Regions from separate parts of the Sediminibacillus sp. JSM 1682029 genome, predicted to be linked through region 1. Evidence: riboswitches for the same ligand, from Rfam matches in the RefSeq annotation. Region 1 holds a riboswitch; each other region holds the start of a gene.

Region 1 (9,982 bases):
CATCGAATCGGCATCAGAGGCACAGCTGGCAGAAGCCATTGAAACCGCCAAGACGGCTGATATCGTTGTACTGGCATTGGGAGAGCGCTCGGAGATGAGTGGAGAAGCTGGATCACGTTCCAATATTCAACTGCCTCAGGCCCAACTCGATCTGATCAAGGCTGTTAAACAGCTGAACAAGCCGACGGTCGCTGTCCTGTTCAATGGACGTCCGCTGGACTTACACGGAGTTGCAGACCAGGCCGACGCAGTGCTCGAAGCATGGCAGCCAGGTACAGAGGGCGGGAATGCCATCGCAGACCTGCTGTATGGCGACATCAATCCATCAGGAAAGTTGACGATGTCATTCCCACATTCCGTGGGGCAAGTACCAGTGTATTATAATCATTTCAATACCGGGCGCCCGAAAGATGCCCCTGATGCCCAAGAACGCTATGTATCCCAATATCTAGACAGTCCGAATGACCCAATGTATCCATTCGGCTTCGGCTTGAGCTATACGACCTTCACCTATGACGATTTGGCTCTTAACGCAGAATCACTGACAGCAGGACAGGAGTTGACCGTCGCTGTGACTGTCACAAACTCCGGCCAGACACCAGGAGAAGAAATCGTGCAATTATACACACAGGATCACGTCGGCGAAGTAGTAAGGCCTTTAAAAGAGTTGAAAGGATTCCAGCGAATCAAACTGGAACCCGGAGAAAGCCGGGAGGTACAATTCTTGCTGACAGAAGAACAGCTTCGCTACCATCATGCCGATCTGGAATTCAAGAGTGATTCTGGTAAATTCACGGTTTATGTAGGAACGAACAGCAAGGAATGCCTTGCGGAATCATTCCATTTATCACGTTAATGCAGGAGGAGAAATTTCATGCCTAACACACCTCACCACTTCCAAGCAGGAGAAGTCAGCTTCTCCTTTATGGAAAGCGGAGATATTTTTCAAGTAACACATAACCAGACCCTGATCAATCAGTGGCTGGCCAATCCGATAGACGGAGCGTTGAACAATGTATATTTGCGGGTTCATCAACCAGATGGCACCGTCGTTTCCGTTCCCATGATCGGTGTGCAATCCAACAGCAAAATCGAGGTTGGCGAAAAAGAAATCGTCTGGAGCGGGACTTTTCAGGATATCGACTATCAAGTCCGCTTTCTTCCCGGTGAAAACAACTGTTGGTTTTGGGACATCACTCTTGACGGAAAGGGTAAAAAGGCAGACATCATTTATGGTCAGGACCTCGGACTTGCCGACAAAGGCGCAGTCCGGGCAAACGAAGCCTATATGTCCCAATACATGGATCATAAAGTGTTTAATGATGAGCAGAAAGGTTATGTCGTATGTACCAGACAAAACCAACCGCAAAGCGACGGATTTCCTTATCTGCAGCAAGGCTGTCTGCAAGGGGCCTCCGGCTTTTCCACGGACGGTTTCCAGTTCTTCGGTCTTTCTTATAAGACAACCAATCAACCGGAGGCATTGACGAAGCCGGAGCTGCAAAACGACATTTATCAATACGAATTCGCCTATACCGCGTTGCAATCCAAGCAAGTAACGCTGCACGGCAGCCACCGCTTCGTTTTTTACGGCCTTTTCAAACCGGATCATCCGGAGGCGGTGACTGCATTAGATTACCAGGAAGAAATCGAACAAGCATGGAAAGCGACAGAAAAACAAAAAGGGTTGGAACGGAAGGCTGTCGACCGGGTTGTTCGATCGACTTCATTGGGTGAACCACTGCAAACACTGGAAATGACAGAACAGGAAATCGACCGCTATTTTCCGGATCGGCAATTGGAAGAGAAAGACCAAAACGGCTTGCTTTCCTTTTTCACCGATACGTATGAGCATATTGTCCTCAAACGCAAGGAAACCATGGTCGAAAGGCCGCATGGCCACATTTTAATGAGTGGCGGGAACCATGTCGTACGGGACGATAACTTGTCTACCACTTCTTATATGTATGGCATTTTCAATTCGCAACTGGCAATCGGAAATGTCAACATGAATAAAATGATGACCAATGCCCGGAATCCGCTGAACATAGCCAAAACTCCGGGACAGCGGGTTTATATCGAGCTTGAAGGCAGCTATCGTCTGCTGACGATGCCTTCCTTGTTCGAAATCGGGTTCAACTACGCCCGCTGGTATTACAAATTGGAAAACGATACGATTATTATCACGAATTTTACTACTGTAGACAGTAAGCAGGTTCAACTCGAAGCAGCATCGCAAAGCGGGAGAGCTTATCGTTACCTGGTAACCAATCAAATGACCATGCAAAACAACGAATACGAAGTTCCGTTCCATTATGAGGTGGACAATCAAACCGTTACGTTCACGGCGGACAAATCAGCTGATAGTTCTTCTGTCTATCCCGCCCTAAATTATCAGCTGCATGTTGCTGGTCCGGAAGCAGAATTCGGTGACGAGCAAAAACTGGCCGATTCCATCAAAACCGGGGATGCTTCTCTGGTCGTCCTGACACTTGCTCCAGCTTCGGAATGGACGATCGTGATAACTGGCGGGCTCAGAAAAGAAAAATACTCTGCGGAAAAACGTTCTTCTGCACATGAGATAAAACGTTATCGTGAATATTTTCACGGGTTGCTTAACGACTTTCATTTACGTACTGATTCTGGCTCTAATGAAGCACTGGAGAAAGTCAACGCACTCGCCTGGTGGTACACCCATAATATGCTTGTCCATTTCTCAACCCCACACGGTCTGGAGCAATACGGCGGCGCAGCCTGGGGTACGCGCGATGTCTGTCAGGGGCCGACAGAGTATTTCATGGCCACCCAAAACGAACAAACAGTAAAAGAAATAATCAAGATGGTATATTCTCACCAATATCAAGAAAGTGGAAATTGGCCGCAGTGGTTCATGTTTGATCAATACAACACCGTTCAACAAGCTGATAGCCATGGCGATATTATCGTCTGGCCGCTTAAAGTGATCAGCGACTATGTAGAAGCTACAAACGACTATGCCATCCTTCAAACGAAGGTTCCCTATACAGACAGACACAACTTTGCTTTCACGGAAGAAACAGCGACCATTTTGGAACACGTCAAAAAACAGATTGCTTATATACAGGAACACTTTTTACATGATACCCATTTGTCCGCTTATGATGACGGCGACTGGGACGACACCCTGCAGCCTGCCAATCAGCAGTTGAAGCAATATATGGTCAGCAGCTGGACAGTGGCCTTGACCTACCAGGCTTTACAGCGTATGACAAGTGTCTTGAAAAAGGCTGGAGATCCACAAGTCGAGGAGATGGAAACACTGTTGGCTGGTGTCAAACAAGATTTCCAAACCTATGTCCTGCAGTCAGATGTGATACCCGGCTTTTTATACTTGGAGGATCCGGACAAACCGCAAATGATGCTGCATCCATCTGATACCGAAACAGGAATCGATTACCGCCTGTTGCCAATGCAGCGTGGGATCATTAGTGAACTGCTGACTCCTGAACAAGCCGAGCGGCATTATCAGTTAATAAAACAGCAGTTGTCATTCCCGGACGGCGTTCGATTGATGAACCGGCCGGCTAATTATTCCGGCGGGGTCAGCACTCATTTTAAACGGGCCGAGCAGGCAGCCAACTTTGGCAGAGAGATCGGGTTGCAGTATGTCCATGCCCATATTCGTTTTGTCGAAGCAATGGCCAAGCTAGGAAAAGCGGAAGAAGCATGGAATGGCTTGGATATCATCAATCCGATACAAATCCAGAAAGCCGTGCCGAATGCAGAACTGCGGCAAAGCAATGCTTACTTCAGCAGCTCCGACGGCAAATTCAAAACTCGGTATGATGCACAGGATAACTTCGGAAAACTCCGGAACGGCGAGGTTGCGGTGAAAGGCGGCTGGCGGATATATTCAAGCGGTCCTGGAATCTATATGAACCAGTTGATCACCAATGTGCTAGGAATCCGTCAGCAGTCGGGCGACCTTGTCATCGATCCGGTTCTACCTGATTCAATGGACAATCTCGAATTTGCGTTCCGTTTTTTAAACAAGCCGGTCACATTTGTTTTTCACATTGGCCAAAAAGAAAGACAGGTTCTGGTCAATGGTGAAAAAATGGCCGTGGAAGAAGCTTACAATCCGTACCGGCAAGGTGGACTTATTGTGAAAAAGGCAGCACTGGAGAGAACATTGCAGACAGATAAAAACAGCATCGAAATCTATATATAAAAATTTTACCGGCAACAGACTGACTCCTTTCAGTCCTGTTGCCGGTATTTTTTTTACTTTGTCAGTTAATTTCTGGTAAACTGGAAACAGCATCTACTAGAGGAGGACGGTTTTATGAATGATTTACTATGGGGAGATGTGCTCGTACAGTTTGTTTACTTGATGATTTTGGTTTTGATTGTGCTGTTGTTCGTCTCGGTGTTCCGTTCCCAGGCGAAACGACAAAAACAATTAGACCGAATCGAGAGAAAAATAGATCAGCTGAACAGCGGACAAAGCGCGGAGGACAAAGGATAAGCAAAGCAACATGATCGGTGAAATGATCCTCCATTTGCCCCCAAACGCTATATGCGCTAGCAATAGTTGTCATTCGCACACTTCCCATTCATGGGAGGGATTACCGGAAACATTCCGCTGCTTTTAATCTCCCTTCATAATCACAGAGTGCCTGCACTCAGATACAAACATCCATTCTTAATACGTGTTGACATGCTGTTTTGTAAAAGGGCATGCACGTTGTTGCGTATACGGATTTCTACAGGAACAGCATGGCTCGAAAACCGACAAGTTAAGCCTTTTGTATTTTTGGAGAAAGTGAAAGCAGTGTATCTAAAAGCAGCGATGGGTAGTACTCATCAAACAACCGTATAAAAGGAAGTCTGTCAAAAAAGCTTATCTTATATATAAAAGCAAAAAACCGAACGAATTCGAATGCTCGGCATTGTCGAATATCGTCCGGTTTTCCTTCAGCCACTATGTTTTTGGAACGTACCTGAGGAAAGGAATTCCCTCATTTAAAAAAGCTATAATCGAAACTGTCTTACTAATCCATTCAATTCTTCGGCCAGGCCGGAAAGCTGTTCAGAGCTGTTGGCGACTTCCTCCATCGAACTGCTGGTCTGCTGGGAAGATGCCGACGTTTGCTCTACCCCTGCAGCGGCTTCTTCAGAAATCGAAGCTATTTCTTCTATCGAGGCATTCATCTCCTGGCTCTTCGCAGCAATGGCTGCCAGGTTTCCAGAAACCATTTGGACACTTTCCACCATTTCAGAAACAGAAGAGTGGATACTGGCAAATGTTTTACCAGTTTTCTCAATTTGACTGGTCCCTTGTTCAACCTCTTTATAGCCGCCTTGAAGCGATTCTGTCACTTTGCTGGACTCGGTTTGGATATTGCTCACAATGTTCGTGATGTCGGTAACAGAGACTCCTACTTGTTCTGCAAGCTTTCTTACTTCATCGGCAACGACAGCGAAGCCTTTTCCATGTTCCCCCGCACGCGCAGCTTCGATCGCTGCATTCAGTGCAAGCAAGTTGGTTTGTTCAGCGATGTCTTTAATGACCGATACAAGCTTGGAGATTTCCTGTGACTGAGAATCAAGCCCCTGGACTTTTTTCACAGCGTCCTGTACAATCCCATCAATCTTTTGCATTTGTTCTATTGATGAATCCATCAAACTACTTCCGTCTTCAGTCATACCGAGGACATGACTGGATGTTTCATCGATGTGGGCACCTCTTTCATTCGCCTCCTGTACTTTTTGAGAGAAATCACCCATTACAGAAGCCAATTCAGAAGCACTGTTCGCCTGGGACTCTGATCCTGATGCCAATTCCTGCATGGTGGTGGCCACCTGCTGTGAACCGGACTTGACTTCGTTGGCCGACTGCGTCAATTCTTCACTTTGACCGCTGACAGTCTCGGAAATTCCGGCGATTTTCTCCACCATCTCCTTGAGACTGTAACCCATTGCGTTGATCGAAGCAGCGAGACGGCCGATTTCATCTTTGCCAGCATAGTCTACTGGATCGACTGCCAGGTTTCCATCGGCAACTTGATCACTGACGTAAATAACTTTGTTCAAATTACGGATGACAGAACGGCTTATGAAGAAGACGAGCAAACCGCCCAGAATCACAGAAGCAGCTATCGCGATAAGCAATACGTTTCTAGCCAAGGCAGAACTATTTGATGCTTCCTTAATGGCCGCCTGACGGTCAGCTATAACCGTTTCGCGCAAGCTGTCCAATAATTGCACTGTTTCTGACCGCAGCTGATCTGATTCAACTTTCAAATTGGCCAGCAATGAGGCTTCGTCCTGTTCCACTGCCGGAACAATTACTTCTAAAAACAAATCGTTCATCCGCTTGTCATTCTCCTGGATTTTCGTGAATAACTCCTTTTCTTCGGAGGTATCCATACTTGCCTTCAATTCATTTTCCAACGTATTGAAACGATCTAAGCGCTCGTTATACTCATCTATGTAGCGAGCATCATCGTTATTCAAGTAGCTGGCGATCCGTACCGACTTGGCTCTGGTCAAGGATCCCATTTCCGTCACCTTGATCGCCCGGTCCCCTCGTCTGTCCACTTCATCGATGTTGTTACCGATGCCATTGATCAGCGTGGTGACAATACCGGCAGATATACCGAACAAAACAAAAACAACAACTAAACTGGCCCCATACTTCCAGCCAATGCTAAGATTCGAAAACTTCAGGCTGGGTAACTTAATCTTTTTCCGCATATTTTTCTACCCCTCGTTGTAGCATGCAGCAGTAAAATCTCTGGCAGCTGTATTTTGTAAGACTTCCCTTTCGATCGACCTTCTCTATAAGTAGAACCACCGTTGCCGCAATGCATACAAAACAGCATTCGTTCGGTCTGGCACTCCCAATTTTCTAAAGATAGAACTCACATGATTTTTAACTGTTTTCTCTGTGATAAATAAGAATTTGGCAATTTTGTCATTGCTAAAGCCTTTTGTCAGCAACTCCAGTACATTCCATTCTCGCTCTGTCAGAATTCCGACTGGCTGTTCTGCAACCTTGTTCGAAATTTTCAAGTAATCCTGCAATAAAACCGTCGAGAGCTTGGGATGTACATACACATTGCCATCCAATACACAGTCAACACCATTCGACAATTCCTCCGGCTGCATGCCGTTGAAAAAATAGCCGTCCAAACCTTTTTGAAACCAGTCGTTAAGCCTGGAAATGTCAGGGTTCGCAGTCCAGACAATTACCTTTTCTCCCTTTTGTTGCTGCCATTCTATCATTTCCATGACGGAATGACTGTCTGTGTCGATATCGACGATCAATAAGTCTACAGGTTCCCCACCCTGCATAAGAGAACGACATTCACTATAAGAAACCGCTTTGACTGAATGAGATGGATACTTATTCATCAAGACATTGATGATACCATCTCTTAATAGACAACGATTTTTCACCACAATAATATTCAATTCCAACTCACACCAATCTTTCCATCGTATTCCCCATAATTTCTTTCATCCCCTGTAAAAATCAAACACTCGGTTACTACAAAAAGTATTAAACCACCTCTTTTTACGAAAAATCCCAAAAAAATGGCTCTTCCTAATCAGGAACAGCCAGACATAGCTTGATTCTCAACTAAATCAAGTGTGTGGCAGCCAGGCGATCCTAGTCGCTTATGAGTAAAATGACTCATCGCTTAACCTTAGACCCTGGGCTTTGCGTCCTAACCTTTCGGCTAGTTTGCCTTTTTCAGAAGTTTATCACTCTCGTATGTAGTTCTTTAGTTAGTATACTGTGTCAATTTTCACTTTTCAACATAATTTTACAAATAATGCCGATATTTTTTTATTTCCAAAAGTTTATCGCTTGCATTTTTCAGAAAATTATGTCTTAAGGGATGGTAAACGCAAAAGAACAGCAAGGATATCCAAACAATCGACACCCTTGCTGTTCTTTAGCTTCCAAAATCCATTTTTTGATAACGTCCCCGAAAAACTTGATAAAGGCCGAACAATATGAAACCAAGTGAAACGACGCCGAGCATCCAACTGCCATACGGCTGCTGCGCAAGTTCGGACAACGTTTCATCCAGTCCTTTTGCTTTATCGGGATTTGTGGTGAGAGCTGTCTGCACAAAGAAAAAACCGATTAGGCCGAATACTATTCCCCGGGAAATCATCCCGATTTTCCCAGTGATTCTAGCGATTCTTTCTTCCTTTTCCTCCATTTCGGCCTGCTTGAACTTTTTCATGTAACTGCCTTTTATCCCGATACCTGCTTCATAGATGGCAAAACAAAAAACGACAAGGCCAAAAATCCCAAGCATCCATGGCCCAAACGGCTGGGATAGAAGTTTTGCCGACATTGTCTGCTCAGAATTCCCGCCACTTCCTGCATGTACAGCGATTTTCAGTGCCTTGAACGAGATGCCGCCATAAATCATTGCACTGATGAAGAAGCCCGTACGGATGGTCAATCCCCGTATCCCCTTTCCATAACCATCCGGATCTTTAAATGCTCTGATCAACTGCCAGACAATATAACCGAACAGTCCGAGTCCAATGATCCAAATCAGGATTTCGCCGAGGGGAAGGGCGGCAAGCGACTGGAACATTCCGCTCGTACCGGCGGTTTTCCCGCCAGAACCCGCTGCTGCCAGCAAAGCAAGGAATCCGATCAAGGCAAATACAATTCCTTGGGCCATATAGCCTATCCTGCCGAAACGCCGGATCCATGGCTTTGCCTGTTTATGTTGTTGCTCTATTTCCGCTTTCGTGGAAGGTATATCCATATTATTTCCCTTCTTTCGCAAGGATGGAAGTATAGAACCTTATTCCCTCACGAAAAAAAGCGAAACTTGCCAGTGACTAGAAAAAATCGGTAAGATACGTCTGCCTGACAGGCAATATTTCCTCTAGCAATTCTACTTCCGTGGGTTCGCCACCAATCATTCCTGCGGTATATAATTCCGAAGGCCGTTTTGTGCCAAGCAGCATCACCGTAAGCTGCTGGATGGAGCAGGAAATGCCGTGCCCCCCAGGATTTTCAGCCTCGATGTGGATAACTTGCCCATCCTCAATTCGATAACTGCCTGTATTGTCAGGCAAAAATTCGTCTTCCACCTGTAGATGAACAGGCTGCGAACTAGGGTTACGGCGAAAAGGATAAGCCTTCAGGAATGCCGGCACATCGACTATCCGGGCCATGAAATAGGGCTTGACCTCCTGTGGGAACCTCGGTTCATCTATCCTCAAAGGCAATAAATCATTCTCCGGCACTACCATTTCCACCTTTTCCACCATCGAATCATGGTTGGCGATGAATTGCATGAGTACACGCCACCCATTTAACGTCAAGTAAACAAACTCTTCTACAGTGAAGATGTCATCGTTGACATGGTAAATGAGATACCCTTCAGCCTCATCCTGCTCGTTATAGGACACAGCGATGTGCTCGTTTCCAGTGAGCACCCTTTGCTTCCACCATCGTTCATCCCTTACCAGCATGCCATTGTATTCCTGTGCAAAACGGCTATAAAGCGAATCCAGCAACGCGATATCTTTTTGCACTCTGCGGACATAGCCGTCTCCATTCCACTTTTTCTTCAACCGGTCGATTGGCAGGGAATAGTGTTTGTTTGTAAAAGCCAGCTCCCACCCATATTTTCGGTAAAATGGAAAAGAGAACGGATGCAGGAAAGACAACATCTGCCCATTTTCCTTCATGTCAAGGAGAGCATGGTGCAGCAGCCGCTTTACAACGCCCTGCCGTCGATACTCCGGCCAGGTTGCTACATTGCCGATTCCTCCCATCGCAAACTCTTTACCGTCCAGATAACAGGATAAAGAATGGAGATGCAGCTTGCCCGCTAGTCTCCCCTGTTCCATCCAGCCCCAAATTTTGTGATGTTTTGTTTCTTCTATTTTTTTCTGTCTCTCCTCATCAGACAATTTAAATTGAAAAGCAAATTGGGACAAAGCAAAAACTTCC
Region 2 (9,982 bases), on a different contig from region 1:
CATTTTTTAATGGGTTGAAATATAACAAAATCAGAGGAGGAATCATTGTGTATAAAAAAATCAGCACAGCAATCATGTCAGCGGTATTGGGGATCGCTTTAGTAGGAGGAGGGACCTTTGCTTATTTCAGTGACACGACCACTACGGCAAGCACTTTTTCTTCAGGCACACTGGAACTTAGCGCCAACCCATCCACTATAGTAGAATTGGATAATTTAAAACCGGGGGATTGGACAGAAAAAAGCTTTTTCCTTACCAATGAAGGAACGCTGGATATCAAAAAAGTACTGCTCCATACCGATTATACGGTAACGGATAAAGACGGAAACCCTGTAAGCGAGGAACTCGCCACTCAGTATGCACAAGCACTTAGAGTGGATTTTCTTAAAAATACCGGTGATGGGAACGTTTTTGCTTATCCGGTCATCGTCAGCAGCACATCATTATTTGAATTAAAAGATATGGTATTGGAAAATGCGGCAACGGAACATGAATTATTAGATGGTAATTTCATGGGTTTAATAGACGGTATCGAAGCGGGTAATGGGGAAAATGCAGAGGATAGTCTTTACGTGAAATTCAGGTTCAAAGATAGTGGCGAACCACAAAATGAACTGCAGGGACTGCAATTGGACTTGGAATGGACATTCGAAGCGATGCAAGAAGATGGAGAGGAGCGATAAAAAGTTTATATGAACGAAAGAAAGACAAGCCCTTCAGGCTGGGGCTTGCTTGCGGATTGACGGTTTAACAGCAAAAGGTGCCCAATCACGGGTGCCTTTTGCTGTTTTATCGAGCGAAGAGAATCAAGTCATCGAGAAGATCCACTTTCGGCCCAAGAGGATCAACTCCGTCCGAAAGAAGAGCGAAAACGGAAGAAAGAGGATCAACTCCCCGGAAGAAGATCAACTTTCGGCCCAAGAGGATCAACTCCGTCCGAAAGAAGAGCGAAAACGGAAGAAAGAGGATCGACTCCGTCCGAAAGAAGAGCGAAAACGGAAGAAAGAGGATCAACTCCCCGGAAGAAGATCGACTTTCTGTCCAAGAGGATCGACTCCGTCCGAAAGAAGAGCGGAAACGGGTTAAATAAAATCAATTTATTTCTTGTGCTTCGGAATTTTAAGGTTCACTGGGCGGGATATTTATGAAAGCCCTTTACTAAACAAAATAGTAGTTTTTTTCTGAATATTGTATTTACTTTCTCGATAAACATGTTAAGATTGTTGATACTCTACTAGATTTTTCAACAGGAGGATTGGCAATGGTAACCTTTTTTGCAGCATTGATCTTACTTATACTCGGCTATGTTTTCTATGGTAAGTTTGTAGAACGGATTTTTGGAATCGATGATAGAACCGCTACCCCTGCGTACACCAAGCGGGACAATCTGGATTTTGTCCCGATGAGTTGGTGGAAAGGGAACCTTATCCAACTATTGAACATTGCCGGACTCGGTCCGATTTATGGGGCGGTTGCCGGTGCTCTCTATGGGCCTGTGGCATTTATTTGGATTGTAGTCGGGAGTGTATTCGCTGGAGCGGTTCACGATTATTTTTCTGGTATGATGTCGCTTCGCCATAACGGCGCGCAGTTTCCAACATTGGTAGGCCGTTACTTGGGAAAACCTGCGAAAGTGTTTATTAACGGCCTTTCACTGGTATTGATGCTGCTTGTTGCGGCGGCTTTCACAGCTGGACCTGCACAGTTGATTTCACAAATCACGCCGCTAAGCTTTATGGTTGCGCTCGCCATCATCTTTGGTTACTTTTTCTTGGCGACTGTTCTTCCGGTCAATCGGATTATCGGGAGGATTTACCCTTTGCTTGGAGCGATTTTGCTTATCATGGCAGTGGCTGTTGCAATTGGTACTATTGTATCCGGCAAACCGATGCCGAACCTGACGATGGCGAATCTCCATCCAGGAGACCTGCCGGTATGGCCATTGTTGATGGTGACGATTTCCTGTGGGGCGATTTCCGGGTTCCATTGCACCCAAAGTCCGATCATTGCTTGTACGATGAAAAAGGAATCGGATGGACGTAAAATCTTTTACGGAGCGATGATCATCGAAGGAGTGATTGCGTTGATTTGGGCAGCCGCCGGCATGACTTTCTTCAACGGAACAGCCGGTCTTTCGGAAGCCCTTGCTGCAGGCGGGCCGTCTGGAGTGGTAAACGAAATCTCAACCTCCTTACTAGGTACAATCGGTGGGATTCTTGCGATTTTCGGTGTCATCATTCTGCCGATTACAACCGGGGATACGGCCCTTCGTTCATCCAGGATGATTGCGACGGACATTTTGTCAAAATTCTATCGAATGGATAACAAGTGGAAGGTGTTGCTTGTCACGATTCCGATTTCGATTCCGGCATTTTTCCTGGCGACAATCGACTACACCTTTTTATGGAGGTACGTAGGCTGGACCAATCAGGTCGTGGCCACGGTGATGCTTTGGACTGGTACCTTGTATTTATTGAAGAATTTCAAGCTGCATTGGATTTGCGGTGTGCCGGCAGTGTTCATGACCGGCGTTGTCTGCACCTACATCTTCTATGCACCAGAAGGCTTGAGCCTTGATTACCAGCTGTCCGTCATTATCGGATTTTCGCTCACCTTTGTCGTCATCCTGTGGTATGCCAGCCAGATCATCAAATATCACAGTATCAAGCAGAAAAGCGCCCAATACAACATCGCATAAGGAAAAGCGTCTTCCGGAGACTTACCTGGAAGACGCTTTTTTAAGTCGAATGGAATGCTTACAGACCTTACAGGCCCGAAACCTGCAGTACGAGAATGCATGCCATCCATCCTCCCGTAACGAGGTAATGCTGCCAGTTGTTCTTTCCGAAAAGGAAGTGGCCATTGCCCACTCTCGAAAGGATTACTGCTGCCATTCCGGATATCACCCATTGAATTGGTGCATGCATGATGAACGAGAACATCCCCAACAAGAGAAAGCCCAAATGAGTACATGTAAAGAAGGTCAAAGCGATGATTTGGATTGGCCGCAGCTGGGGAAACGGACGGTCATTTCCTGTTCTTAAGAATACAACGACACCCGACAGACTGATTAATGAGAATAAAGTAATCAAAGTACTGCTGATCAACTAAATTCCTCCTTTTCCTATTGATGTAAAGGTAGATTAAACGGTGGGGTCGACCCCACGTCAATAGTTTTGGTGGAAAAGAAAGGAGACTTCTCGATGAGAATCGGAGAATTTGTCAAAGAAATGGAATCGACCAAGGATACTGTTCGTCATTATGAAAATCTCGAGTTGCTTGAACCCGCATGGAATAATGGCCAGAGGATATATGGATTGCAGCAAAAACGCGATTTTGAGGCAATTCGGGAAATGAAGTCACTCGGACTTTCATTAAAGGATATTCAGACTATCGTAAGGTTGCGGCGGATGAAGGGCTGTGGTTCCGGACATTTAATAAAGGGTGTTTCGGAAAGTTTGATGATACTGCAGGGAAAACTGGAAAAGGAAGAGCAGGCCATAAGGAATAAAAAGCGGATGGTAAAAGAATTGCTGGAAGCTTTAGGATAAAAGCGAGTTGTTTTATCTTTGCGAAGCCATCAAATTCCGGCTAAAGGCTGGTGCAAATGATTCCGTTCCTCTCTCGCCGTGGAATTGAATCGCTCGAATGAACATTGCAATGCGTTTTGCTCCATATTTTCACCTGCTTTTTTCTGGTTCTAAGGGTATCTTTTTCATCATACCATAAATTGGCAGTCCCTCGCATGTCACAGCCAGAGTATAAAGGATTTTCCAGACTTTTGCCGAATGATAGTAGTAAGAATATTTAGGGTATTTTACATAGTCAGTAAAACAGGAGGTGGCCGAATGTCCTGGATGAATCGGGACGGCTTAACCATTCATTACCAGTTGATGGAATCGGAAGACCCGTTCGCCAATGAAACGCTGGTTCTTATTCATGGAATCGGATTGGATATGTACTCATGGGATTTTGTCATTCCTTATTTTCGCAAGCATTACCATATTCTGCGTTATGATCTGCGAGGGCACGGGGAAAGTGGTACAGGCAGTGAGAAGAGAACCATTGATTTACTGACTGAGGATCTTATCTTCTTGATGAAGGAACTAGCAATAGAGGCTTATCATTTGATCGGACAGGGGCTGGGTGGATTTATCGGCATTAAAATAGCGGGGCAGCGGCCCGGACAATTGAAAACAGTGGTATTGTTCAGTGTACCCATCCATTATCCGAAACAGATGGGGGACAAGGTGGTCAGCCAGAGGAAGCATATGGTTGACGGGAAGGACAATATGCTGGCGATGGCAAAAGAAATTGTCGACAAAGCTTGTTATATACCCACAGAGGCAAAAACTTCCACACTGCTGAATGCGTACAAAAAGGTATCCCCGACGGTCTATTTTGAATTGTTCCATACGGGTTTTGGACCGGAGGGTGTTGAAAATCTACGCAGGATAAGGGTTCCTATTCTGATTTTGTCCGGTTCAGAGGATATCATATTTCCTCCCGAACTATCCAGTGCCATCCTGAATTTTAACCCGAACGCAAGGTGTTATACCGTTCCCGAGGCGGCATTCATGATTCAAATGGATCAGCCGAAACTGGTTGCCGACTGGATCGACGGTTTCATAAAGAAACACCGGAATCCCGCTGCTTCCATAAGTTTGCTGGATTATGACTACCAAAAGCACCTGACGTCGGAATTGTATTCCGAAATAAGAGGGTTGATGCAGCAGGAATTGGATTCATCCGGACAGGATAACATCCTGCTGGTAAATGTTATCCATGGCTTTTCCGTTTATTTGAATGGAAACCGATTATTTGAAGGCTGGGGGAAACGAAAGGCGAAACAGCTCTTAATCTATTTAAGCATTCAACAATCAGCAACCAGAGAGGAGCTTTGTGATATATTCTGGCCTGAAGCGGATTTGGTCAATGCCAGGAACCGGCTGCGTGTGGCATTGCATCATTTGAAACAGTTGTTGGAGAAAAACGGTTTTGCCAATGAGAATCCAATATTGATCACGGACAGGGAACATGTTTTTCTCCAGGCAAAAGTAAAATCAGATCTTCAGAGTCTCCTCGATGCAATTCGCCTGGCCAATCGTTTGAAAGGCAATGAAGAGAAAGCAGCGAGGTTTAAACAGCTGCTGTCTGAACAGAGTGAAAACATGATGCCCGGATTATACGAAGACTGGTTTATTGAAATGCGCAGATGGATCGAGAAGCAGTGGACGGAGATGGCTCTGTTTTTGGCGGACTGGTTTGAGGAAGCAAAGGATTATAAATCAGCCGCTATCTATCTGGAATTATACTGTACAGCCTATGGCGAGGACGAGGAACTGAATGACCGGCTGCTGTATTTGAAGGAACATCGGAATTCTTATAAAAGAAACTAAACTAAGAATGATCCATAAAAACTGCCGCTGAAGGTGGTTTTTTGTCCCTGGTGGGAGGATATTTCCGTTATCATTAAAAATTCTTTGTCTTTTTTCAAATCAAGCAGCTTTTTTAAAGGGTTATGTAATGAAGGTGTAATGAGCCATCAAGTAAAATGGGGGGAAGAAAAAATCGATAGTCAGGGTTCTCATTCGTGCTTCTTGCCGGAAAAACTCAGATAAGGGCAAACCTATTGAAAAATAGGGACGCAAAGCCACAGGTCTTCTATTGGAAACAATAATGACGGCTGGGCCGCCTGAAATACATCTGTATTTTAGGAGGGAATTATTGTGGACGTTTATGAAAAGCTTGATCAGGAATGGGTGGATTTGATGGTGGAAGCGAAGGATCTGGGAATCGGGATAGAGGAGTTGCAGGAGTTTTTACAGAACCATGGTCAGTTTAAGCGGAATGTCACGTACTATGCGTTGATCTCCAAACAGGAGCAAAGCAAGGTGAAACAAACCGGAGAGTCCTGATAACTTAGTGCTGAACACGTCCGTTCAAAAGGAACGTAAAATCCGGCTATCACGCTAGATAACAAATAAACGCTTGGATATAAGAATGTATCCAAGCGTTTTATCTTGCTTTCTCAACCGAAGCCAATCGAAATTATTAAGCTGTTGGAGAAAGGATTTGTTTTTGCTCTAATTGTGCTTTGGCTGCCTCATCGGCAGGCTTGTAGCCTTTCTCGATAAGCTCTTTTATGTAGATTTTGTTATAGACAAAGGAAAAAACTACCCCGCTTATCCAAGCCCCAATACCTAATGTGAAAGAACCAAGAATGGCTTCAATTATGAACATAATCGCCGCCCATTTTAAATCCCCGCGGAATAAGGCCGGGAAAAATCCAAAAAAGAAAGTAGTCCAGCTAAACCCAACTTTTACTACTTTTGTTAAACCCGCTTCATTTTGCAGTGTTACTTTCATTCCAACTCCTCCTTTTGATTTTTTGAAAAATAGAGTAAGAATGAGAAAAACCAAATATGAAAAAAGAACTATAATTCCGGCAAATCATACTCTATTTTTTCTAATAATACTACAAAATACCTATTCTGTTAACAATTATTTTCGACAGAAAGTTTTTTTTTCACCAAAATGCCAATGGAGAATGTCTCGGCAGTATAAATGTTTTCAAAGTTTCGTGAACAAGTACCCAGGTTATCAAAGCCCACTCGCTTGCAGCTTAATGCTCAGCCAATTTAATAATGATTTATTCATTTAAATAACAAAGGAAGGACATAAAAAAAGACAGGCCTGATAAACATCAAGCCTGTCTTTGTTTTACCTATTCAATACGCTTTCTTCCAAAACCTCTGATTTGTCTCCATACACCTTGGTAATATGCTGATCACCCCAAGCACACAGTGCGTCCAGAATCCCTTCCAGACTTTTGCCATAGTCACTCAACTCATATTCCACTTTCGGCGGCACCTGGTTGTAAATAATCCGGTTGATCACACCGTCCTCTTCTAATTCGCGGAGCTGTTGTGTCAGCATTTTTTGGGTGATATTGGGCATCAAACGCTTCAGCTCGCTTGTCCGTTTCTTCCCATGGGTGAGATGGCAAAGAATCACGCATTTCCATTTGCCTCCGATTACTTCCAATGTTGCTTCGACTGATATATTATACTTCTTCTTTTTCATTGCATTTTCTCCTCCTATAGGAACTAAAAAGTACCTACATCACTTTTTGGTTCCTATATCACTTTGAAGTACGTACTTCCTATATGTGTATCTGTGTATCATAATAACATTTGCCGGCAGCGATAGCCATCATTATTCAAATTCAAGAGGAGGAAAATGATACATGACGATAGAAAAAAAGCGTAGTGTCCTGGCTTTATTGGCTTTGGCAGTAAGTGCCTTTGCCATCGGGACGACGGAATTTATCAGTGTCGGTCTTCTGCCGCTCATTTCAGAGGATTTACACGTTTCTGTCACGACCGCAGGATTGACCGTATCTTTATATGCTTTGGGGGTGACCTTCGGGGCCCCGGTTTTGACATCCTTGACTGCAGCTATGTCTCGTAAATCCTTGTTGCTCTGGATCATGGTTATTTTCATTATAGGGAACAGCATTGCGGCAAGTGCTACAAGCGTCGGGGTATTGCTTGCTGCCCGAGTGCTTTCGGCATTTTCCCATGGCGTGTTCATGTCGATAGGTTCGACTATTGCCGCCAACCTGGTACCGGAAAACCGCAGGGCCAGCGCTATTTCCATCATGTTTACCGGGCTTACCGTGGCTACGGTGACTGGTGTTCCGTTCGGTACATTTTTAGGTCAGCAGTTTGGTTGGAGGCTCTCCTTTATGGCGATTGTCCTGATAGGGGTAATTGCCTTCATCGCCAACAGTATTTTAGTTCCGGCAAATCTGAAGACGAGTGCCAGGACATCTTTTGCTGATCAGGTGAAGCTTGTGACGAACGGCAGATTGCTGCTTGTCTTTGTGATTACAGCTTTGGGCTATGGCGGCACATTTGTCGTATTCACTTATTTATCTCCATTGCTCCAGAATATAACCGGATTTAAACAAGGGACAGTAGCTGTATTGCTGCTTGTGTACGGGCTGGCGATAGCTATTGGAAACATGATCGGCGGGAAACTATCCAACAAAAACCCGATTACGGCTTTGCTGTTTATGTTCATCATTCAGGCGCTCGTGTTATTCACGTTGACATTTACCGCTCCGTTCAAAGTGGCCGGACTGGCGACGATCATATTAATGGGCTTGTTTGCGTTTATGAATGTTCCCGGGCTGCAGGTGTACGTCGTCATGTTGGCGGAACGTTTTGTGCCAAGTGCAGTCGATGTGGCATCCGCCATAAATATTGCCGCCTTCAATGCCGGAATTGCGATTGGCTCCTATCTGGGAGGAATCATAACCGATTCCATCGGACTGATTCATACTGGCTGGCTTGGCGGATTGATGGTAACAGCTGCCGTTCTGCTTACTGTATGGAGCAGGTACTTGGAGAAAAAAGATCGTATGGAGCAAGTCGTACAGGAAGAAGCATGTTGAGTATTATTGATCAATTATTGATAAAACAGGAGGAATGAAAGATGACAAATCATTTACAAGCAGTGACAACATTAAACAATGGGACAAAAATGCCATGGCTCGGTCTTGGTGTATTTAAAGTAGAAGAAGGACCAGAACTGGTAGAGGCTGTGAAAACCGCCATCACAGAAGGCTATCGCAGTATTGACACGGCCGCCATATATGGAAATGAAACAGGAGTCGGTGAAGGGATCAGGGAAGGAATACAAGCTGCCGGTATCCGTCGTGAAGATTTGTTTGTCACGTCGAAGGTATGGAACGATGGCCTGGATTATGATGGAACGGTTCAAGCGTTTGAGACGAGTCTGGAAAAGCTGGGGCTGGACTACTTGGATCTTTATTTAATTCACTGGCCGGGAAAAGGAAAGTATAAACAGGCATGGAATGCGCTCGAGGAACTTTATAAAAAGGGCCGCATTCGTGCAATAGGTGTCAGCAATTTTCAAGTCCACCATCTCGAGGAGTTAATGAAAGACGCAGCGATCAAACCGGCAATCAATCAGGTTGAACGGCATCCGAAGTTGACACAGAGCGATCTATTAACTTATTGCCAGCAGCATGGCATCCAGTTGGAGGCCTGGTCGCCGCTTATGCAGGGACAGATTCTGGACAATCCAGTACTAAGAGAAATCGCAGCGAAATATGATAAGTCCCCTGCCCAGGTTATCCTGCGTTGGGACTTGCAGCAGAAAATTGTCCTCATCCCTAAGTCGACGAAAGCGCACCGGATTAAAGAAAATGCTAATCTTTTTGATTTTGAACTGACAAAAGAAGATATCGAACAAATCGATAATCTGAACGAGGACCACCGGGTAGGGCCAGACCCGGACACCTTCGACTTTTAAGCCCAAAGGCTATAGACATTTGTCTATAGCCTTTTTTGTGCTTGAATTGCTTCCTGTTTCTGTTCCATCAGCCTCGTGACGATTTCCGCTGCCGGTATATCCATGGCCATCCGATAACCTTGTCCTGCCCATAAAGCCATCGCTTCCAGGTCACTCGCTTCTGCAGCTGCTTTTCGAATCGGTTTGGTCATATAGTGGACAAAAGGGTAGGCTGCAGGTGCAGCGTCGTCATATTGTTGGATAAAGGCATTTTTCAGTCCCCGGGCCCGCCTGCCGGTAAACGCTCGGGTGACAGTTGTTCCCGAGAAACGGTTGTCTGCAAGTGCCTGTTTATGCAGGGATTTTGCACCGCTCTCCGGACAACGCAAAAAGGCAGTACCCAACTGGACCGCTTCCGCTCCCGCTGTCAACAAAGCAGCGATGTCTTGTCCATGCATGACGCCTCCTGCGGCGATCAAGGGAAGATCTACCTGCTGGCGGACGAGACGAAGTAAAGGGAGGAGCGAAAAGTCTTCTGTTTCGGCGTTGTTTTGAAACGTGCTGCGGTGGCCACCGGCTTCTATTCCTTGTAAACACAAGGCATCTGCTCCTGCTTGGACAGATTCTATCGCTTCTTGAGGCGAGGTGACAGTTACGA
Region 3 (9,982 bases), on a different contig from region 1:
AAAACACGGATTGAAGGTTTCTTTCGACCCGAATATCCGGTTGAAGCTGTGGAGCAAAGCAAGAGCGAGGGAAGTGCTCAAATCTTTTCTCCCGGATGTCGATATCCTGTTAGCGGGAATTGAGGAGTTGAGTTTCCTTTTCGAGATGGATGAAAAGGAAACGGAATTGGTCGAGAAGCTCGAGCCTTTTGGCATAGAAGCCATTGTCATCAAAAAAGGAGCTGACGGCAGTGTCGGATATATACATGGCCAACGCTTGCAAGCCCCTGGTTTCCTTGTAGGAAAAGTGGTCGATACAGTAGGGGCCGGGGACGGATTCGATGCAGGATTCATCTATGCATGGAATCAAGATTGGCCTGCCGAACGGATGTTGACGTTTGCCAATGCAGTGGGAGCGCTCGTTGTTTCCGTGGCTGGTGACAATGAGGGCTTGCCTGATTTAGATGAAGTGTTGGAAATGATAGGGGAGAAAAAACGAATCGAACGGTAGAAAGCGAAGGAGGAATGTTCCGTGAAATTACAAGTGGCGTTGGATCGCCTGTCATGGCCTGAATGCTTTGCGGTAATCGAATCTGTGAGGGGTTCTGTTGATTACATTGAAATAGGTACCGGTACCATCAAAGAATTCGGTGTTGAAATCATCAAAGCGATGAAACAAGCCTATCCAGAAAAAACATTGGTCGCTGATATGAAAATTTGCGATGCGGGTAAGCATGAAACGGCATTGGCGTTGGATGCAGGAGCTGATGTTATCACAGTAATGGGATTCGCACCATTGCAAACGATAAGGGACTGTGTCGAAGTGGCTGATCAGTCCGGCAAGCAGATCATGGTAGACTTGCTTGGAATCAGGAGTCGCGAAAAGATAGAAGAACTGGTGGGGAGTGGAGCCGAATTGTTATCGCTTCACATCGGCAAAGACGAACAGAAGAGCGGCGGACTGGAGGCGGAGCATTTTCGCCTGGTCGAAGGGCTGAACGGTGTCCAAACTGCTGTGGCTGGGGGAATCAATCAAGACAGCCTGCCGGCATTCATGGAGCACCGTCCGGATATCGTTATCGTCGGGAGTGCGATCACAAAAGCTGTGAACAAGGAAGAAGCTGCCAAAACGATTAAAGGGATGATCGAATGAAAAATATGAACCAAATCCTCGATACAGTCGGGAAAGAAATCACAGGAGTACTTAACCAGGTAGATACCGAGAGCGTTCAGCGCCTTGCTGAAGAATTGAACAGCGCCAAGCGGATTTTTGTCGACGGTGAGGGACGCACCGGCCTGATGGGGAAAGCATTTGCCATGCGGTTGATGCATGCTGGTTTTCCGGTGTATGTGGTCGGTGAGACTATCACGCCAAGCATAGCGGCAGACGACTTATATGTGGCACTTTCCGGTTCTGGTTCGACCGGCGGCACGTACACGAAAGCTGATAAAGCACGAGAAGTAGGTGCCAGAGTTGCAGCGGTTACTGCGAATCCTGAGTCCCCTTTGAGTCAGCTGGCTCATCATGCTGTCTACCTGCCGACAGCAACGAAAAAAAGGTTGGCACATGAGCCTGATACAATCCAGCCGCTCGGCAATCAGTTTGACCAAACCTTGCATTTAGTGTTGGACGCTTCAATTATTTACGCAATAGAAGCGTTCAAGAGCACCAGTCACGAGGCACTAAAACAACAGCATACAAATTTGGAATAAGATTTTAAAAGGGACTGTCAAACCGATAGTCCCTTTTGTTATTGGGGTTTTATTGTGGGGAAGTATTATGACATAGCGTAGGCAAACAAAGCAAAGAATGTTACGATTACCCAAATCAGCGGATGGATTCCTGTGTTTTCAAGAACGAAATCATGATAGCTTTTGGAAAAAGAAGAAAAGAAAAACCGAGCATTACCGAGTACAATTAGCATCCCATTGATAAAGGGTGTAACGTATTTCTGTGAAAAGCTGCGGATTTTGATTCACCTTTTTCATGGTTTTTCGAAAAGTGTTTCATGCACATTAAGGATCCTAGTTTAGAGAACAAAAAGAAGGATGACAGCTTATTTGCAAGTTGTCATCCCTCATCACTGTCTTCCCGGCAGTCAATAGCTGGAAGCTATTTTATTTCCTGTAATGCTTCAACGGCCCGGTCGACTACGATATGGCTGCCACCTTGTTCTTTCACGTTTTCCATCATCATGGAAATTAAGAGGTCTTCATCTTCAGGATAGGTGACGAACCAACCGTTTTCCTCGGCATTTTCATCGTCCAGGCTTTTTTTCAATTCGGCCGTTCCTGTTTTCCCAGACAAATTGATGTCCAACGAAGCTGCACTGTGCGCCGTCCCGTTCGGAGCGGACACGACCTTGCGAAGTGCATCGCGGATTGTATCGATGTTTTTCCCGCTGACGATGCCTTCCTTCCAAACCTTGCTGTCTTCTTCACTTTCTTCCAAGGTCGGCTGAATCATATTACCGTCGTTTAGCAAAGTGGTGTAGGCAACTGCCAGATGCAGTGCACTCATTTCCAATTGGCCTTGACCGTAGCTTGTGTCGGCCAACATTGCTTCACTATCGATTTCACCATTATTGGAAACGGTCGAAGCCTCGATTGGATAGGTGTAAGGGAAGTCTTCCCCGACACCAAATTGGTTAAGGCCGTCAATCAATTTGTCGGAGCCGATTTCCAGCGCCTGCTGAGCGAAGTAAATATTATCGGATCGGACGAGTGCATCTGTCAAATCGACAGGGCTGCCTTCAGATACCCGTGTTACACGATAGTCACCCCAGGACTCATCTTTTTGCCAGGTGAGACCGTTGATTTCGATTGCTTCTTTCGGATCGATTGCCCCTGTTTCAAGTCCGATTGCTGCGGTAATCGGTTTAATCGAAGATCCTGGGGCAAAAGTAGCGCTGAAACGGTTTTGCAGCGGCTTTTGTTCGTCCTCCTGCAATTCTTTCAGTCTTGATTGACTGATGCCATATGCAAGTTCGTTAGGATCGAATCCAGGTGCACTCACAAGTGCGAGTGTTTCACCGGTTTTCGGCTGTATAGCAGCGGCTGTCCCTGTTTGATCCTCGTACGAATCGTAAATCGATTGCTGGATATCTGCATCAATGGTGACCGTGATATCTTCTCCGTCTTTGACTTCCTTCTGGGTCAGTATCTGGTCTTCTTCTCCTTCTTTCGTAACAGCAATCGTCACTCCGGATTCTCCCTTGAGACGGTCTTCAAACAATAATTCCAATCCTCGTTTTCCGATAACGTCTCCATTGGAATACGCACCCGGCTCTGCTTCTTCCATTTCTTCTGCAGTGACAGAGCCGATATATCCGACCAGATGAGAAGCCGACTCCCCGTATGGATAAACCCTGCCGGTGGTAGTTTGGCTCAACACCGGTCCTAGTTCAAACAAGGCATCCAGTTGTTCTTTGTTTGTTTTTGGTACTTTTTTCAGCGGAACAAAGGAGTCATCTTGCACCCATTCAGCGTTCAAAGCTGTATTGATGGAATCGACATTCATTGCTAGAAGGTCGGCTATTTCTTTTTTTGTTTCTTCTGCGTTTTCCCCGAATTCCCCGGGAACGACGCCGATTTCGTAAATTTCTTCATTTATTGCAAGTCCGTTTTGATTCCGATCGAAAATCTCCCCTCTTTCAGGAGACTCGCTTTGGAACGAAATTTCCCCGCCATCCTTCAATTGCGGAAAAATGTAGCCTGGATCCCAATTGACTACCCAGTCAGTCTCTCCATCTTCATCTTCTATCTTGTTCATCGTGGCTTGATAATCAAAAGATATCGGTCCACCGATGGTATCCATTTCAACTGAAAGCGGGAAAGAAGCTTTATCTTCCTCTTCGCTGTTTTCTTCCCCTTCTTCAGGTTTTTCATAGCTGACACTCAGATTTTCCACATTTAAATCGTTATAGATTTTTTCGTACCGATCGACGAATTCCTCGGTTGGGTAAGCCTCTTTAGATTCGGAAGAAGCCATTTTATACATAGCTTCAAAATCCTTATCGTTCCAGTGTCCTACAAATTCATCCATCCGTTTTTCGGGGGTGACTTCATCGTTGGAACAAGCTGACAGTCCCAATATCAGTGTAACCATTGCTAGCAAACTATAAATTTTTCTCACGTAGTGAACCCTTCCTTTCTTTTATCGTTAGCGGGCTTGCATATGTTCCTTCAGTTCTGCGTGCAGCCGTGCCAATTCTTCATCCTTGACCATGTAGTACCAAATGCCATCATCCAGTGTTTCTCCGGATCCCTTGATTTCCAGTGTATCGATTGTTTTACGGGTCTGGCGGTAATTGGAATACACATTCCGGATATTTTCCATTTTCATATCGGTCCGGACGTTTCCTCCGATAATATCAAGAATTCGGCCGATCTTTGTGAAATTGGAGAAGTTAGCTGCCTGATCCAGGGAAGCCTGAATGACTTGACGCTGTCTCTCATTCCGTCCCAAGTCCCCCTGCGGATCTTTTTTTCGCATTCTCGTATAGGCGAGAGCTTCTTCGCCATTCAAATGGATTTCTCCTTTTGGGAAATCCATGCCATCCCGAGTGAAGGCGAAACTATTTTCAACCGTCACCCCGTTCAGAGCATCGATGCCGTCCCGGAACCCTTCCATGTTTATCTTTATATAAAAATCGATGGGGACATCGAAGGTTTGTTTGACCGTCTGGACAGCAAGTGCAGTACCGCCAAAAGCATACGCGTGATTGATTTTATCCATTCCCTCTCCGGGGATCTCGGTGTATGTATCACGGGGGATGCTCATCATCACCATAGAATCGGTATTTGGATTGGCGGATACCAGGATCATCGTATCGGAACGCCCCTGGTCATTGTCGCGTTCATCAACTCCTAGTAATAGGAAATTCAACGTCTTTTGTTCGTCATCGGTTTTCGTGACAGTATCGTCGTCAGATGAATTTGATTGTCCATCGGCGGTTTGATTGTTTCCTGACTGGTTGTTCGTGCCGGTTTCCTCTGATTGTAGTTCTCCGTTCAAGGGTTCATGGATATTTTCAACAGTGTCTTGCAACTTTTCGTATAAATAGATTCCGTATCCAGCCGCCGCAATAAGCACTACTAATAATACACCGCCCAACCAGAGCAGCAAGCGCCGCCGATTTCCGCGCTTTTTCCTGTGCGTCTGCCGTGCCACTGCATAACCCCTTTTTATTTTTTAGTTAAAAGATTCCAAAAACCATTATACCCCATTAACCCGGCCAACGTCTAAAACAGAAACCAAAAAAACTGTGAATTCAGAAGGAAAGGAGAAGAGATCGATGCAGGGTCGATTCGGGGTCAGCGATTCGGGGGTCAGGATTCGGGGGTCAGTCCCCGCTTCGGTCATTAAACGCTTGAAAAGGTAGAAACAATTAAAGGAGGGTCAGACCCCCTCAATGGCAAAAAGCCGATATTATAGGGTTTATAGTGAAATAACGGGGTGAAGCTCCTGTTTTGGGGACAGTCCCCCGTATCACGGAGAAGTCGTCTATATTCTATGTAGGACTTTTACGGGGACTGACCCCAATACTGGTCCCAAAGGCTGCTAATTGGTTATTCCACGGGAACAGCGGTGATAACATAGCGCTGAGGGGCATTGCCTAAATAGGAAAAGGGATAGCAGGTTGTCAGTGTCAATATTTCTTCCGGTGCAGTGGGCTTGATTACGGTTCGGTCATCGGCATCGACAACTCTGGCGCTCTTCATTTCATAACGGAACTCCCCGTATGGAAGCCTGACAATAAATATATCACCGACTTCTACTTCTCCCATCCGTCGGAAAACGGTGTCTCTATGTCCGGAAAGGACAATCTGGTCATCTTCGGCTGGATATGCTGTTCCTTTATAATGACCTACTCCTTTTTCCAAATCATCTGGATCGGTTCCCTCCACAATCGGCAGTTCAGCGCCTATTTTTGGTATTGACAGAATCCCGGCCGTTTCTCCTTGTCCCGGAAGATACTCAGCCGTGTTGGCTGCTCCTTGTTCGGATGTTTGAGCGGTATTCATTCTTTCATTCGTTTTCTCTCCATTCAGTAAAGCATGAGCATCAGCAAGACTGTTTTGCTGGGCACGTTCTGTGTGCATCAACTGTATGAATCCGCAGCTCAATAATACAATTCCAGCAATCATTACCAGAAACGCTATTTTTTTCACCCGGTTCATCTCTCTTTCCCATTTCCGATTTATTTTTTGAAAGCAATAGAAATCCGTCAATTTGGCTTACTTGCAGTTTAAATTTACCAGTTTTCCGTAGGCAAAACAACAGACAATAACCTTTGTGATTCGCTAATCTTTTCAAAGTGATCCTAGCAGATATATCACATTAGGGCCATCTGCCCGGAATATTGTTTCGGAAAAACGCCAGAAAAAAGAAACAACTTCGAATAGAGCGGTATTTTGTCATTTTAATGGGAGAATTTCATTACTTGCTGTTTTTTGCCCTTTACAAAACTAGTAGTTATTAGACAAAAATACCCCGTAGGAAAGCCATGGGAAATATAGTATATTTTGAATATAACATTGCTTCTTCAGTAAAAAGGCAAACTTATTGAAAAGTAAGGACGCAAAGCAACAGATCTAAAGCGCCTAGGTGCAAGGATGGCTGTGCTGCCTGACAGAATATTGGAGGGTAAATTGTATGTTGAAAACGGTAGACGATAGAGTTTTGGATAAAGATTGGGTAAACCTGATGGAAGAAGCAAAACAAATCGGACTGGAACTAGAAGACGTCAGGCTCTTTTTAACACAACACACCTCCATGAACAGCAAATAACTGTGATTGTTTTTTGTGCTTTATATAGAACCATTCACCTTTCTTATGATATAATCTGGTTGAAAGAAGGTGAATGGCCTTGATCGGGGATAAAATCAAACAATTACGTCAAGAGAAAAAAATGTCCTTATCTGAATTGGCAGAACAAGCTGGTGTGGCCAAATCATACTTGAGCTCTATCGAAAGAAACCTGCAAACCAATCCCTCTATACAGTTTATGGAGAAAGTCGGCGCTGTATTGGGAGTGTCCATCAACGAACTGCTAATGAAGGAAGACAGCGAAGAAATGAAGAAGCAGTTGGACGAAGATTGGTTGGAACTCGTTCAAGATGCCATGGACTCAGGAGTTTCAAAAGAGCAATTCAGAGAATTTCTCGAATTTAACCGTTGGAGAATCAACCAGGAAAAATAAATAAGAATAGAAAAACTGACACCCGGAGGGATGAACCCCTCTGGGTGTTTTGCGTTTCGTGGGGAAAGAATTTATATAAAAGGGTCAGTCCCTCATCTTATTAGTACGGTAAATCAGTAAAGCATTGTTTAACAAAAGGAAAACCTTGGGGGACGTAGGCCAAGCAGGTTTTAGATGGTAAGTCCCAAGAATTTTTAGGGACTGACCCCCATTCTGGTAGAGCGGTAAAGGAATGGTATAATGACAGATTGAATTAATTGCATGAAGGAAAGTGGGAGATGCAGCTCTTGTAAAAGCAGTGTTTCCGGATGTTGCCGATTTGTAGGACGAGAACAGATTTTGCTTTTCCTCATAACCGTACAAAACAGAGCATGGAGCCTTATGTTAGGTGCATGTTTCTTGGAGATTATCCTTTATGGGAGAGGGGTTGTGAATCCGCTGAGTCCGAGATTACCGTGATTAGCATTCGTGCAATGGGGGTATATGGATTGGTAGAATCCTTCATATTGGCAGGGTTGAATGTGATCTTTATATTGAAGCTTTGTTTTTATACCGCCTTCAGAAAACAGTTGAATTCCAAATTAATTACATTCACAGATAATCTCGTTTTTTACTAAAATCGAACTCGCTTGTTGGTAGGGGATGAAGTACTGGAGAGAAGAGGAACCAACCGGCAATTGAGTGTAGCCTGCTAAAAAAATAAAAGCTGCCTGAAAAATTTGTCAAATTTTGAAAAAAACATCGCTTTTTTGTCCCAGAAGATGGTATAGTAATGATATTATGTTTCAAAAAGGTTAGTTGTCAGATTATTCTGCTATTTAAAGTGATTGATAGATTGATAGAAAATTGAGGTGAAAAAATGAAAGAACAAGAGTTATATAAAAATGTATTGACTAAATTAATTGATAAAACAGAGAGTGCCCAAATAAATGATTCCCATGAATTTATCGAACATTTAATCAGGGAATTGAACCAGTATCAAGTATTGAAATCAGATAATGCCTAATGAAGAAAAAAGCGTTGAAACGATTCAACGCTTTTTTCTTTGCATGTTGGCTTTATCGCTCTACCAATATACCAAAGTGGGGGACTGACCCCACTAAATCCTGCCGAAGCATAGAAAAGGGTTTTTGGAAATATTGTCGAATGGTATGTTTGTAAATAGAAAATGAAAGGAGAAATGCGTATGGCGAGATTGTCGAGAGCATGGATTCCGGGTGGAACTTACCACATCACAGCCCGCGGGAACAGGAAGCAAGCCTTGTTTAGAGAGGAGGAAGATTTTCGGCAGTACTTAGAGATCCTTCAACTTGTGAAACAAAAATATCCATTCATTTTGCATGCCTACTGTCTTATGCCTAACCACATCCATCTCCTCGCGGAAGCCACTGATCAATCCCCGAGCAGCTTTATGAAAATCCTGCACATGAAATACGCTATTTATTTCAACAATAAATATGATTTAGTCGGACACGTTTTTCAAGGAAGGTTTCATGCCCATTACATCACCTCTATACAATACTTCCTGCATGTTTCCCGCTATATCCATTTAAATCCTTGCGCTGCCAAAATTTGTACCCTCCCCGAACAATACCGCTGGAGCAGTTACCATGAATATATATTTCCCGAAATGCACAAAAGAATCATAGAGCCAAATAAGCTGTTATCCTATTTCTTCGAACCAAGAAGGCTCCATTACCATGAGTATGTCAATGACAGGAAAACAAAAGTGACCGCTTTGGCTCCGGTATTGCCAGGTCCTATCCCGGAAGACCAATAATTTTTGGTTTTTATTTGGGGACAGTCCCTCTATAATAGGTTTAGCCGAATATTGCGGAGGGAGGAACTGTCCCCTTACAACAAATTGGTATAGACATCTATATATCATTGATGTTATACTTTCTACAGCGTTTTCAAAAACAGCAAGAGGAGTGGATGAAATGTTAGCGTTTTTACAGCGGATTGGTAAATCACTAATGTTCCCGATCGCTATGCTTCCTGCTGCGGCTTTGCTGGTTAGACTAGGTGCCGACGACATGTTGGATATCCAGTTTATCAGCCAAGCTGGAAGTGGGATATTAGATAATCTGGCACTTATTTTCGCTATTGGTGTCGCAATGGGATTTGCCAGGGATGGAAGCGGAGCTGCTGCTTTGTCGGGTGCCGTTGCTTTCCTGGTACTGACTGGCGGTGTAGGATCCTTTGGGGATGATTTGGATATGGGAGTGTTCGGTGGTATTATCGCCGGAATTGTTGCGGGTCTTCTATACAATCGATATTCCAATATTCAACTTCCAGACTGGCTGGCGTTTTTTGGCGGTAAACGATTTGTTCCGATAATTACAGCAATTGTCATGGTAATATTATCTGGTATCTTCGGAATCATCTGGCCGCCAATCCAAGCAGTAATCAATGGTCTGGGTGAATGGATGCTTGGTGCGGGAGCACTTGGCGTCGGAACATATGGTTTCTTCAACCGGTTACTGATTCCAGTCGGTTTGCACCATGTGATCAACACCCTCGTCTGGTTTGACTTTGGCTCGTTCGTGCCTGATGGAGCCTCTGAACCGGTACGTGGAGAAATCAACCGATTCTTGAAAGGAGATCCATCAGCAGGAACTTTCCTTGCCGGTTTCTTCCCTATCATGATGTTCGGTCTGCCGGCAGCATGTCTGGCAATGTATGCCGCAGCTAAAAAGACACGCCGTGCAGCAGTCGGCGGCATGTTGTTCAGTATCGGTTTCACCGCATTTTTGACAGGTGTAACAGAACCAATAGAGTTTTCGTTCATGTTTTTG

Evidence for each region. A riboswitch is a leader RNA that binds a small molecule or an ion and turns the genes downstream of it on or off. The one in region 1 is predicted to bind cyclic di-GMP.
Region 2: linked by a shared signal. The riboswitch ahead of ABVF09_RS07190 (anti-repressor SinI family protein) and the one ahead of ABVF09_RS08960 (response regulator transcription factor) in region 1 are both predicted to bind cyclic di-GMP.
Region 3: linked by a shared signal. The riboswitch ahead of ABVF09_RS17945 (anti-repressor SinI family protein) and the one ahead of ABVF09_RS08960 (response regulator transcription factor) in region 1 are both predicted to bind cyclic di-GMP.

What each region holds. Positions count from the first base shown of each region.
Region 1 is NZ_JBEWYY010000004.1:164,796-174,777, reverse strand. Features, by position in the region: gene bglX (beta-glucosidase BglX) at 1-856, shown strand, start outside; gene ABVF09_RS08975 (GH36-type glycosyl hydrolase domain-containing protein) at 875-4,210, shown strand; gene ABVF09_RS08970 (hypothetical protein) at 4,325-4,507, shown strand; gene ABVF09_RS08965 (methyl-accepting chemotaxis protein) at 5,014-6,738, opposite strand; gene ABVF09_RS08960 (response regulator transcription factor) at 6,823-7,464, opposite strand; cyclic di-GMP riboswitch class I at 7,640-7,747, opposite strand; gene ABVF09_RS08955 (DUF1206 domain-containing protein) at 7,947-8,783, opposite strand; gene ABVF09_RS08950 (GNAT family N-acetyltransferase) at 8,860-9,982, opposite strand, start outside.
Region 2 is NZ_JBEWYY010000003.1:178,802-188,783, forward strand. Features, by position in the region: gene ABVF09_RS07160 (TasA family protein) at 48-683, shown strand; gene ABVF09_RS07165 (hypothetical protein) at 733-1,086, shown strand; gene ABVF09_RS07170 (carbon starvation CstA family protein) at 1,262-2,698, shown strand; gene ABVF09_RS07175 (hypothetical protein) at 2,766-3,107, opposite strand; gene ABVF09_RS07180 (MerR family transcriptional regulator) at 3,204-3,551, shown strand; gene ABVF09_RS07185 (alpha/beta hydrolase) at 3,849-5,399, shown strand; cyclic di-GMP riboswitch class I at 5,613-5,699, shown strand; gene ABVF09_RS07190 (anti-repressor SinI family protein) at 5,730-5,918, shown strand; gene ABVF09_RS07195 (hypothetical protein) at 6,055-6,369, opposite strand; gene ABVF09_RS07200 (winged helix-turn-helix transcriptional regulator) at 6,724-7,086, opposite strand; gene ABVF09_RS07205 (MFS transporter) at 7,250-8,461, shown strand; gene ABVF09_RS07210 (aldo/keto reductase) at 8,503-9,345, shown strand; gene ABVF09_RS07215 (NAD(P)H-dependent flavin oxidoreductase) at 9,369-9,982, opposite strand, start outside.
Region 3 is NZ_JBEWYY010000014.1:37,029-47,010, forward strand. Features, by position in the region: gene ABVF09_RS17915 (sugar kinase) at 1-490, shown strand, start outside; gene hxlA (3-hexulose-6-phosphate synthase) at 512-1,132, shown strand; gene hxlB (6-phospho-3-hexuloisomerase) at 1,129-1,692, shown strand; gene ABVF09_RS17930 (penicillin-binding transpeptidase domain-containing protein) at 2,093-4,114, opposite strand; gene ABVF09_RS17935 (LCP family glycopolymer transferase) at 4,142-5,152, opposite strand; gene ABVF09_RS17940 (class D sortase) at 5,551-6,162, opposite strand; cyclic di-GMP riboswitch class I at 6,528-6,614, shown strand; gene ABVF09_RS17945 (anti-repressor SinI family protein) at 6,638-6,772, shown strand; gene ABVF09_RS17950 (helix-turn-helix domain-containing protein) at 6,852-7,184, shown strand; gene ABVF09_RS17955 (hypothetical protein) at 8,044-8,190, shown strand; gene ABVF09_RS17960 (REP-associated tyrosine transposase) at 8,371-8,964, shown strand; gene nagE (N-acetylglucosamine-specific PTS transporter subunit IIBC) at 9,125-9,982, shown strand, end outside.